DNA from 3 places in the Streptomyces sp. NBC_00080 genome. Region 3 is predicted to be linked to each of the others. Evidence: riboswitches for the same ligand, from Rfam matches in the RefSeq annotation. Region 3 holds a riboswitch; each other region holds the start of a gene.
The links. Region 3 has a riboswitch for thiamine pyrophosphate ahead of thiO (glycine oxidase ThiO). Riboswitches for the same ligand answer to the same signal wherever they lie in the genome.

Region 1: another riboswitch for thiamine pyrophosphate. It lies ahead of OHU34_RS12420 (thiamine ABC transporter substrate binding subunit); the one in region 3 lies ahead of thiO (glycine oxidase ThiO).
Region 2: another riboswitch for thiamine pyrophosphate. It lies ahead of thiC (phosphomethylpyrimidine synthase ThiC); the one in region 3 lies ahead of thiO (glycine oxidase ThiO).

The regions. Positions count from the first base shown of each region.
Region 1 is NZ_CP108235.1:2,857,591-2,861,570, forward strand. Features, by position in the region: gene OHU34_RS12415 (ABC transporter permease) at 1-318, opposite strand, end outside; gene OHU34_RS12420 (thiamine ABC transporter substrate binding subunit) at 294-1,382, opposite strand; TPP riboswitch at 1,474-1,579, opposite strand; gene rlmN (23S rRNA (adenine(2503)-C(2))-methyltransferase RlmN) at 1,641-2,747, opposite strand; gene OHU34_RS12430 (phosphatidate cytidylyltransferase) at 2,909-3,980, opposite strand, start outside.
Region 2 is NZ_CP108235.1:4,836,897-4,840,876, forward strand. Features, by position in the region: gene OHU34_RS21670 (YibE/F family protein) at 1-1,420, opposite strand, end outside; TPP riboswitch at 1,970-2,159, shown strand; gene thiC (phosphomethylpyrimidine synthase ThiC) at 2,152-3,978, shown strand.
Region 3 is NZ_CP108235.1:6,951,586-6,955,565, reverse strand. Features, by position in the region: gene metF (methylenetetrahydrofolate reductase [NAD(P)H]) at 1-85, opposite strand, end outside; gene thiE (thiamine phosphate synthase) at 212-859, opposite strand; gene OHU34_RS30930 (Rv2175c family DNA-binding protein) at 937-1,302, opposite strand; gene OHU34_RS30925 (FAD-dependent oxidoreductase) at 1,362-2,609, opposite strand; gene OHU34_RS30920 (hypothetical protein) at 2,642-2,992, opposite strand; TPP riboswitch at 3,045-3,155, shown strand; gene thiO (glycine oxidase ThiO) at 3,153-3,980, shown strand, end outside.

The DNA of each region.
Region 1 (3,980 bases), 4.1 Mb from region 3:
CACCTGCTTGCCCGGGAACGCCAGGCGGGCGAAGACATACGCGGCGGGCAGCGCGACCAGGAACGTCAGCGCGGTGGAGGCCAGCGCCTGCCAGGTGGTGAACCACAGGACGTGCCGGATGTCGGACTGCGCGAGCACGTCCCACAGCCGCCCGAAGCGCCAGCCCCCGTCGGAGCCGAGCCCCCGGGCGACGATCGCGGCGACCGGGTAGGCGAAGAAGACCGCGAAGAACGCGACGGGCACGGCCATGAGTCCGAGCCGCGCCGCGTTCCCCGTGCGGGCCGCGCGCCCGGTCACTTCAGTACGAGCGAGGTCCATGACTTGACCCAGTCGTCACGGTTGTCGGCGATCTTCGCCGGGTCCAGCGTCTCGGGGTCCTTGGCCTGCGGGCCGTACTTCGTGAACTCCGCCGGGACCGCGGCCCCCTCCCGCACCGGGTAGACGAACATGTTGAGCGGCATGTCCTGCTGGAACTCCTTGGTGAGCAGGAAGTCCAGGAGCGCCTTGCCGCCCTCGGGGTTGGCCGCGTTGCTCAGCAGACCCGCGTACTCGACCTGGCGAAAGCAGGTGCCGGTGGAGACGCCGGTCGGGGCGGTGGTCGGCTTGGGATCGCCGTAGATCACCTCGGCGGGCGGCGAGGAGGCGTACGAGACGACGAGCGGCCGGTCGGCCCCCGCCTTCTTTCCGCCCGCGGAGCCGGAGAACTCCTCGTTGTAGGCCTGCTCCCAGCCGTCGACCACCTTCACGCCGTTGGCCTTCAGCTTCTTCCAGTAGTCCGCCCAGCCTTCGTCGCCGTACTCGGCGGCCGTGCCCAGCAGGAAGCCGAGGCCCGGCGAGGAGGTGGCGGCGTTCTCGGTGACCAGCAGGTTCTTGTACGCGGGCTTCAGGAGGTCGTCGAAGGAGGCGGGCGGGGTCAGCTTGTGCGCGCTGAAGTACGCCTTGTCGTAGTTGACGCAGATGTCACCGGTGTCGACGGGCGTGACCCGGTGCTTCTTCTGATCGGCCCGGTACGCGGGCAGGACCTGGTCCGCGCCCTTCGCCTCGTACGACTGGAACAGCCCGTTGTCGAGGGCGCGCGACAGGAGTGTGTTGTCGACGCCGAAGAAGACGTCGCCCTGCGGGTTGTCCTTGGTGAGGATGGCCTTGTTGACGGCCTGACCTGCGTCGCCGTCCTTGAGGACCTTCACCTGGTAGCCGGAACTCTTCTCGAAGTCCGCGAGCACGTTCTTGGAGACGGCCCACGAGTCGTGGCTGACGAGGGTGACGGTCTTGGACTGCGCCGCCGAACCGTCGTCGTCCGACGATCCGCAGGCGGACAGCGTGACGAGGCCGAGGCCGAGGCCGAGGCCGACGGCCGCGGCCACGAACGTCCTGGTGTGCACTGGATTTCCTCCTGGGGTTGACCAGGAAGAGACGCGGCCCTGCCCGGGCACCCGCGGAAGGTTCCACAGGCGCCCGGGCAGGGCGCAACAGCTTGAGTGATGACCGAACTTCCTACCCAGAATGACCTGGGCAAGGTTCAGAGGGTCTGCGGACTCTCCCGCACTCTCAGCGCTGTGGCGCTCCCCTGTCGGAATATGAAGATGTACTGATACGAACGTACTGATACCCGATACGTCGTACCTGATACCGGGGTCAGACTACCGCTCGGTGGCCGCGAGCTGACCGCACGCCCCGTCGATCTCCTGGCCACGGGTGTCCCGCACCGTGACCGGCACTCCGTGCGCGGCGATCGCCTCGACGAACGCCTTCTCGTCCTCGGGCCGGGACGCCGTCCACTTCGAGCCCGGAGTCGGGTTGAGCGGGATGAGGTTGACGTGCACGGGCTTGCCGCGCAGCAGCCTTCCCAGCCGGTCACCACGCCAGGCCTGGTCGTTGATGTCGCGGATCAGCGCGTACTCGATGGACAGCCGGCGCCCGGACCGCTCGGTGTACTCGAATCCGGCGTCCAGCACCTCGCGCACCTTCCACCGTGTGTTCACGGGGACGAGGGTGTCGCGCAGCTCGTCGTCCGGCGCGTGCAGGGAGATCGCGAGCCGGCACTTGAAGCCCTCGTCGGAGAACCGGTGGATGGCCGGCACCAGCCCGACCGTCGACACGGTGATGCCCCGCTGCGAGATCCCGAGCCCGTCCGGAGCCGGGTCGGTGAGCGCGCGGATGGCGCCGACGACCCGCTTGTAGTTGGCGAGAGGCTCGCCCATCCCCATGAAGACGATGTTGGACAGCCGCGCGGGACCCCCCGGGACATCCCCGTCCCGCAGCGCCCGCATCCCGTCGACGATCTGGTGCACGATCTCGGCGGTGGACAGATTGCGGTCGAGGCCCGCCTGTCCGGTCGCGCAGAACGGGCAGTTCATCCCGCACCCGGCCTGCGAGCTGATGCACATCGTCACCCGGTCCGGGTAGCGCATCAGCACCGACTCCACGAGCGTGCCGTCGAACAGCCGCCACAGGGTCTTGCGGGTGGTCCCCTGGTCCGTCGACAGATGCCGCACGACCGACATCAGGTCCGGCAGCAGCGCCTCACGCAGCTTCTCGCGAGCACCGGCGGGGATGTCGGTCCACTCCGCCGGGTCGTGCGCGTAACGCGCGAAGTAGTGCTGCGACAGCTGCTTGGCACGGAACGGCTTCTCCCCGATCTCCGCCACGACCTCCTTCCGCTCGGCGGGCGAGAGGTCGGCGAGATGCCGCGGCGGCTTCTTGGCTCCGCGGGGGGCGACGAAAGTGAGTTCTCCGGGTGCAGGCATAACCCCTCCAGTGTCTCAGATCGAATGCGTGGCCCCGGCTGCGAGCCGTGCGGCGTGATCGTCGGCGGCCGGGCGCGGAGAACTGCCAGGTCATACGGCGACGGGCCCCCTCCCCGAAGCACAGGGAGAGGGCCCGTACGAGCCGGTCGGGCGATGTGGGTTCAGCCGGAACCCACGAACAGGACGAGCAGCAGCCACACCACGGGCGCCGTGGGCAGCAGCGAGTCCAGGCGGTCCATGATGCCCCCGTGACCCGGGAGCAGCGTGCCCATGTCCTTGATGCCCAGGTCCCGCTTGATCATCGACTCGCCGAGGTCGCCGAGCGTGGCGCTGGCCGCGACGGCGAGGCCGAGCAGCAGACCCTGCCACCAGGTGCCGTCGTCGATCACGAACTGCATCAGCAGCGCGCCGGCGACCATCGCGAACGACACCGCGCCGAGCAGGCCCTCGCGGGTCTTGCCCGGGCTGATGCGCGGAGCGAGCTTGGTCTTGCCGAAGCGCCAGCCGACGGCGTACGCGCCCGTGTCGCTGACGACCGTCAGGACCAGGAACGTCATGACGCGGAACGCTCCGTCGTCGGCGGTGAGCATCAGGGCGACGAACGTGGCCAGGAACGGGACGTAGAAGGCCGCGAAGACGCCGGCCGTGACGTCCTTCAGGTAGCCCTCGGGCGGTTCCGTCATCCGCCAGACCAGCACCGCGAGCGCGGTGAGGGCCATGGCGACCCAGGCACCCTCGGGACCCCGGACGTATCCGGCGACGACCATCGCCGCACCGCCGACCGCGAGCGGCACGAGCGGCGCCTTGATGCCCTTGCGCTCCTGCAGCCTGCTGGTCAGCTCCCACAGGCCGACGACGACGGCGACCGCTATCACGCCGATGAACACGGCCTTGACGACGAACAGCGACGCGATGATCACCACACCGAGCCCGACCCCGACCCCTATGGCCGCGCCCAGGTCTCGGCCCGCACTCTTCTTCTGGGGTGCGGGCGCCGGGTGAGAGGCGTCGGGCATGGGCTCCGGATTCTGCGGCACCGCCGCGTGGGGCTGTGCCGACGGTGTGTCGTGGCCGTGAGCGGCGTCGCCGTACGGCTGGTTGCCGTACGGCCGGTCCGGGAACAAGGGGCCGCCCGGCCGAGCGGCCCCCCGGTCGTCATCCTGGTTTCCGCCGCGCGCGGGTACGTCGGGGACGATGGGCATGGGGCGAGTCTGCTGCGCCTCAGGCGCATCG
Region 2 (3,980 bases), 2.1 Mb from region 3:
GGCCGATCGAGCCCACCAGGGTGCGCACGATCTCCTCGGCGACCAGTTCGCTGTTGGCGACGCTGCCCACGCTGCTCTGCGCGATCGAGAAGAGCAGCAACAGCGGCAGCGCGGCACCGGCGTAGGCGAGGACGAGCGTGTTGACCACGGACGCGATGTGGTCGCGGCCGATACGGATGCCGGCCCGGTACAGGCCGCGCCAGCCCATCGCGGGGTTGGCCTCGTGCAGTTCCCAGACCGCCGAGGTCTGAGTGACCGTCACGTCGTCGAGGACGCCGAGCGAGCCGATGATGATGCCGGCCAGCAGCAGGCCGCTCATGTCGATCGACGGGTACAGGCCGTGGATCAGGCCGGTGTTGTCGTCCGTGTTGCCGGTCAGCGCGGCCCAGTCGATGAACAGCGAGCCGAGGATGCCGATCAGCAGCAGTGAGATCAGCGTGCCGAGCACAGCGACGGAGGTGCGCGCCGAGAGCCCGTGACAGAGATACAGCGCGATCAGCATGATGGCGCTCGAACCCACCACCGCCACGACCAGCGGGTTCGACCCCTGGAGGATCGCGGGCAGCACGAAGAAGTTCAGCACCATGAAGCTGATGGCCAGCGCGACCAGCGCCATGACGCCCCGCAGCCGCCCGACGACCACGACGGCGACCGCGAAGATGATCGCCAGGACCGCCATGGGGATGCGGCGGTTCACATCGGTGACCGAGTACTGAAGGTCCTTCGGCGCGGAGGGCTCGTAGGCGACCACGACCTTCTCGCCTTGCTCCAACTGCCGCGACTGGTCCGGCTGGACGATCTCGGTGAAGGTACGGCCCTTGTCGTCGCCGGTGTCCACCCGGATCGTGGCCCGCTTGCAGGTGCCGGCCGCCTGCTGCTGGGCGGAGGAGCCCTCGGCCGTGGAGGTGTCGCCGGTAGGGGTGTCGCCCGAGGCGTTCACGGACGCGCAGCTCAAGCTCACGACCTTGGTGACCGTGGCCTGCTGGGTCTGCCGGTCGAAGCCGACTCCGGTGCGCTCGTGCGCCGGGGCTCCGCCGGGCCACAACACCACGAGCCCCACCAGTACCGCGGCTCCGAACGGGACGAGGATGGCCGCGATGACCTTGCGCAGGTGCTGGGAGACGGGGGCGGCCGGGCCATGACTGTGGCTGTGCGAATGCCCGTGCCCGCCGTCGGAACCGGAGCCGTGCCCGTCGCCCGGGCCGTGCCCGCCACCCTGGCCATCGCCGGGACCGCTACCGTGCCCGCCGCCATGACCGCCGTCGTGACTCCGTCCATGACCGTGTTCGCGGTCGAAGCCATATCCGTCACCAGAACCGGAGCCGGGATCGGAACCGGAGCCGGGACCACGTTCAGGACGAAGGCCCTGACCAGGACGAGGGCCGGAACCATGGTCGGGGCCGTACTCCTGCCCGGGCACGGACCGATCCCGGTACCCGTCGTTCCCGCGGTCGTCCCCGTACCCGCGACCGTCCCCGTATCCCTGGTCGTTCTCGGGTCCTTGCCCGTTCCGGTATTCCTGCCCGCTCCGGTATCCCCGGCCGGTCCCGGGCCCTGGACCGCTTCCATAGCCCCGGCCACTCTCCGACCCCGACCCTGACTGCGCTCCTGGCCCCGGCTGCGGCCCCGGCCTTGCCCCGCGGCCCTCGACCGGGCCGGGCCCTTGGCCGTCGGGGGTTCCAGCGCGTCTCAGCCCGCCGAGCCCGCCTGCGTATCCCGGCCCGTGGTCGGGACTGCGCGGGTGATCGTGACCGTTGCTGAAGTCGCGATCGCCTCTGGGGCCGCTGCCAGGACCGCTTCCAGAGCCATTGCCGGAGCCATTGCCGGGGCCGCTGGCGGCGCCCGGTCGGTGGGGCGGCTCGGGCGGCGGATACGGGGGCTGGTGTGTCGTGGTCACCGACCGATCATCGCAAGAACGACACGGGCCCTCTGTTCACCGCGCCAGAATTGACGCTAGCGTGGAGGCAACCTTTGCACACGCGGGAGCTCGGAGCACCGGGCTGAGAGGGCGCTGACCTCCGTCTTCGCGATGTTTCACGTGGAACGTCTCTCGAATCGAGTGATGTTTCACATGAAACATCGGCAGACGGTAGCCGCTGCGTCGACCGCCGAACCTGTTACCGGGTAATGCCGGCGTAGGGAGTAGGTCTCATGACCAACAAGGACGCACGCACGCCTGCCTTCACGCAGAACGCGACCAGCGAGAGCACGGTCGACGTGAATGTCGCGGAGGCCGGGAAGTCCATCGGCTGGCACAAGGGGTACGTCGAGGGCACTCGCTCCGATCTACAGGTGCCGGTTCGTCAGGTGCATCTCACCAACGGGCAGTCGGTCAGCCTGTACGACACCTCCGGCCCGTACACCGATCCACTCGTCGAGACCGACGTCCGCAGGGGCCTGTCGCCGTTGCGCGAGAACTGGATCATCGCCCGGGGCGACACCGCGGAGTACGCGGGCCGGCCGGTCCGCCCCGAGGACGACGGTCTCAAGCACACCTCACCGCGCGGCGGTCTGCGCAACCTCGACGCGGTCTTCCCGGGTCGGCCGCGCCTGCCGCGCCGTGGGCGGAACGGCGAGGCGGTCACCCAGCTCGCGTATGCGCGCCGGGGGGAGATCACGCCCGAGATGGAGTTCGTGGCCATCCGGGAGAACGTCTCCCCCGAGGTGGTTCGCGAGGAGATCGCGGCGGGCCGCGCCGTGCTGCCGGCCAACGTCAATCACCCGGAGATCGAGCCGATGATCATCGGCAAGCGGTTCCTGGTGAAGGTCAACGCCAACATCGGCAACTCGGCGGTGACGTCCTCGATCGAGGAGGAGGTCGAGAAGATGACCTGGGCGACCCGTTGGGGCGCCGACACGGTCATGGACCTGTCGACTGGCCGCAACATCCACACCACCCGCGAGTGGGTGCTGCGCAACTCCCCCGTCCCCATCGGCACGGTGCCGCTGTACCAGGCGCTGGAGAAGGTCGACGGCCGCGCCGAGGAACTGACCTGGGAGATCTACAAGGACACCGTCATCGAGCAGGCGGAGCAGGGCGTGGACTACATGACGGTCCACGCCGGCGTCCGCCTTTCGTACGTCCCGCTCACCGCCAACCGCAAGACCGGCATCGTGTCCCGTGGCGGCTCGATCATGGCGGCCTGGTGCCTCGCGCACCACAAGGAGTCGTTCCTCTACGAGAACTTCGAGGAACTCTGCGAGATCCTCGCCGCCTACGACGTCACGTACTCGCTGGGCGACGGCCTGCGGCCGGGTTCCATCGCGGACGCCAACGACGCGGCGCAGTTCGCGGAGTTGAGGACACTCGGGGAACTCAACCGGATCGCGAAGCGTTTCCATGTTCAGACGATGATCGAAGGCCCGGGCCATGTCCCGATGCACAAGATCAAGGAGAACATCGACCTTCAGCAGGAGATCTGTGATGAAGCTCCGTTCTATACGCTCGGCCCGCTGACGACGGACGTCGCGCCGGCGTACGACCACATCACCTCCGGCATCGGCGCCGCGATGATCGCCTGGTGGGGCACGGCCATGCTCTGCTACGTCACGCCCAAGGAACATCTGGGCCTGCCCAACCGGGACGACGTCAAGACCGGCGTCATCACCTACAAGATCGCCGCCCATGCAGCCGACCTCGCCAAGGGGCACCCCGGTGCGCAGGAATGGGACGACGCGCTCTCCGACGCCCGCTTCGAGTTCCGCTGGGAGGACCAGTTCAACCTTGCCCTCGACCCGGACACGGCACGGGAGTTCCACGACGAGACACTCCCCGCTGAGCCGGCGAAGACGGCGCACTTCTGCTCGATGTGCGGGCCGAAGTTCTGCTCGATGAAGATCAGCCAGAGCATCAACGAGCGGTTCGGCGGCGGGGCGGCCGACGGGGCCTCGGCGGAGGAGATCGCCGAGGGCATGCTGGAGAAGTCGAAGGAGTTCGCGGCGAGCGGGAACCGGGTGTACCTGCCGCTGGCTGACTGACG
Region 3 (3,980 bases):
ACGAGTACGTCGTCTTGCCGGTCGCCAGGATGTCGCGCACGGTGCGCGCGCGGTCCGTCCTGGTGGATGCGGTTCCTAGGGCCATACCCGCAGGTTAGTCAGGGGTGGGCGGTCCCCCAACCCGATGCGGGAAATTTGCCCGGTTTGTCGACTTGTTTGTCCACCCCTTGGGACAGCCGTACCAGACGTGCCGGCCGGCCGGCCGGCCGGATCACGCCTCGCGCAGCCGCTTCGCGAACTCCGCCGCCGCGGCACCGGGGTCGTCCGCGTCCGTGATCGCCCGTACGACGACGACCCGGCGGGCGCCCGCCGCCAGTACCTCGTCCAGGTTGCCGAGGTCGATGCCGCCGATGGCGAACCAGGGGCGGTCGGTGCCGAGGGCGGCCGTGTGCCGGACCAGGTCGAGGCCCGGGGCGGGCCGGCCGGGCTTGGTGGGGGTGGGCCAGCACGGGCCGGTGCAGAAGTAGTCGACACCCTCCTGGACGGCGGCGGCCCCGGCCTCCGCCTCCGAGTGCGTGGAGCGGCCGACGAGGACCTCCTCGCCGAGGATCGCGCGGGCCGCGGGGACCGGCAGGTCGCCCTGGCCGAGGTGGAGCACGTCGGCGGCGGCCGCGTGCGCGACGTCCGCGCGGTCGTTGACCGCGAGCAGCTTGCCGTGCCGGGCGCAGGCGTCGGCGAACACCTCGAGGTGCTCCAGCTCCTCGGCCGCCTCGATGCCCTTGTCACGCAGCTGGACGATGTCGACACCGCCCGCGAGCACCGCGTCCAGGAACTCCGGGAGGTCCCCCTGGCGGGTGCGGGCGTCCGTGCAGAGGTACAGCAGGGCGTCGGCCAGGCCGGTGCGGGCGGTGTCGGGCATACGAAGGTCCCCCCAGTGCGATGGCGTACGGGAGCGAGCGCCCCCGTACGCCGCGTGTGTCGGTCCGGATACGCGGGTCAGACGGCGAGCGCCTGGGCGCGGCGCTTCACCTCCGTGCCGCGATTCTCACTCAGGGCCTGCGCGGGGGTGCCGGGCAGGCTCGGGTCGGGGGTGAAGAGCCACTCGATCATCTCTTCGTCCTTGAAGCCGTCGTCCCGCAGCAGGGTCAGGGTCCCGACCAGGCCCTTCACCACCTTGTCCCCGTCGATGAAGGCGGCGGGGACGTGCAGCGCGCGGTTCTCACCACGGCGCACGGCGATGAGCTGGCCGTCCTTGATCAGCTGCCGGACGCGGATCACGTCGACATCGAGCATCTCCGCGATGTCCGGCACGGTGAGCCAGGCGGGGACGAGAGCATCGGTCTTTGCGTCAATCTCGGTCACGGGAACAAGCCTGCCATCTGCCGCTGACAGTCGGAAACCGAGCCGGTCCGACCAGGCGCTCAGGCCGCCGCCGTCGCCGCCTTCAAAGGCCTCGCAGGGTCCGCGAGGAGCCGGGGGTTCATGGGCGTGCCCGCCTGGATCAGCCGCTTGCCCTGGGCGAGGTCGCGCGCCCGGCCCACCGCAAGCAGGGCGACCAGCCGGTCCCCGCGCAGCCAGCACACCGACCAGGCGGGTCCCGACGGGTCGCCGCGCCACAGCACGCGGTCGGCGCCGGCGTGGTGTCCGGCGTACTGGACGAAGCGGCCGAACTGCTCGGACCAGAAGTACGGGACGGGGTCGTAGACGGCCAGGGGTTCGTCGGTGGCGGCACCGACGATGTTCGTCGCGACCGTGCGCGGTCCCTGGAGGGCGTTGTCCCAGTGATGCACGAGGAGCCGCTCGCCGTACCGCCCCGAAGGGAAGGAGGCGCAGTCGCCGACCGCGTACACATCGGGCACGGAGGTCCGCAGATGGACGTCCGCCACGACCTCGCGGTCAGCGCCGAGCGCGACGCCGGAGCCCGCCAGCCATGCGGTGGCGGGGCGGGCGCCGATGCCCACCACGACGGCTCCTGCGGGCAGCCGGGAGCCGTCGTCCAGGACGACCGCACCGGGCTCGACGCGCTCCACGCGCGCGTGGGTGCGCAGCTCGATGCCGCTGTCGGCGTACCAGGCGGCCATCGGGGCGGCGACCTCGGCGGGCAGGGCCCCGGCCAGCGGCCGCCCGGCGGCCTCGACGACGGTGACCGCGCAGCCGGCCTCCCGCGCGGCCGTGGCGAACTCGGCGCCGATCCAGCCGGCGCCGACGACCACGATGTCGTGCTGCCGGGCGAGTACGGGCCGCAGCCGTTCGGCGTCGTCCAGGGTGCGCAGCAGGTGCACGCCGGGCACGCCCTCGGCGCCGGGCAGCCGGATCGGTTCGGCGCCGGTGGCGAGGACGAGGACGTCGTAGGGGACGGGCCCGGCCTCGGTGTCCAGTTCGTGGTCGGCGGGACGAAGGCCGCTGACCTCGCGGCCGAGCACCAGCTCGATGCCGAGGCCCTCGAAGTCCACGTCGAAGGCGGAGCCCTCGGCGTTGCCGAGCAGGACGGCCTTGGACAGCGGGGGCCGGTCGTAGGGCTGGTGGGGCTCCGCGCCGATCAGCGTCACCGTGCCGTCGAAGCCCTGTTCACGCAGGGCCACGGCGGTCTGCACCCCGGCCATGCCCGCGCCGACGACCACCACGCGCCGCCCGGACGGACCGCCTTCTTCCTGCCTCTGCTCGCTCACCTGATCACCTTAGACGGCTGACAAATCGTCAGTCAGCCGTCGTGCGCCGTGACCTGCTCCACAACGCTGGTGCCGCTGCCCTCCTGCGACTCCCACGCCCAGCTCTCCTCGAGCCGCACCCGTCCGTCGCCCAGCTCCACGACCGTCGAGACGCAGTGCCCCGAGGACGTCGTCCCGTCGTGCTTGAGCTGTACGTACCGGAAGTCGAGCCGGTCCCCTTCCCGGGTACCCACCAGATGCCCGCGTACGACATCACCGCCCGCGTACTCCGCCCAGATCTCGCCACCGCGCTCGTGGTACGTGAAGCGGGTGCGGGTGCCGACCTGGCCCGGGGCCTGGTCGGCGACGGGCGCGAGGACGAGGCCGTCCAACGAGCGGGGCATGACGAAAGGCTCCCTTACAGAGGCGCCGGACCACGGGCTAGGGTGGCCAACCTAGAGCACACGCGGGAGTCCGGACGCACCGGGCTGAGAGGGAGGCTGGCGGCCTCCGACCGTCGAACCTGATCCGGGTCATGCCGGCGAAGGGAGGGGCTGGACGCCCATGTCGTCTCCACGTACGTCAGACGTCCTCGTCATCGGGGGCGGGATCATCGGGCTGGTCACGGCCTGGCGGGCCGCGCAGCGCGGCTTCGCCACGGCGGTGGTCGACCCGGCACCGGGCGGCGGGGCCGCCCAGGTGGCGGCCGGGATGCTGGCCGCCGTCACGGAACTGCACCACGGCGAGCAGACCCTGCTCGCCCTCAACCTGGCCTCCGCCCGCCGTTATCCGGAGTTCGCGGCCGAGCTGACGGAGCTGACCGGGCACGACCTCGGCTACCGGCGCTGCGGCACGCTCGCGGTCGCGCTGGACTCCGACGACCGCGCCCATCTGCGCGAACTGCACGCACTCCAGCAGCAGTCGGGGCTGGAGTCGGAGTGGCTGTCCGGACGGGAGTGCCGGCGCCTGGAGCCGCTGCTGGCGCCCGGGGTGCGGGGCGGGCTGCGGGTCGACGGCGACCACCAGATCGACCCGCGGAGGCTGACCGCGGCGCTGGTGGCAGCGTGCGAGCGGGCCGGGGTGGCCTTCCACCGCGTACGGGCCGAGCGACTGTCCGTCGTGGGCGAGCGCGCCACGGGAGTCGTCACGCCGGACGGTACGGCCCTGGAGGCGGGGCAGGTGGTGCTCGCCGGCGGCAGCCTGAGCGGACGGCTCGCGGGGGTGCCGCAGGACGTGCTGCCCCCCGTACGGCCGGTGAAGGGCCAGGTGCTGCGGCTGACCGTGCCGCCGCGGTACGCGCCGTTCCTGAGCCGGACCGTGCGGGCCGTGGTGCGCGGCAGCCAGGTCTATCTGGTCCCCCGGGAGAACGGCGAGCTGGTCGTGGGCGCCACC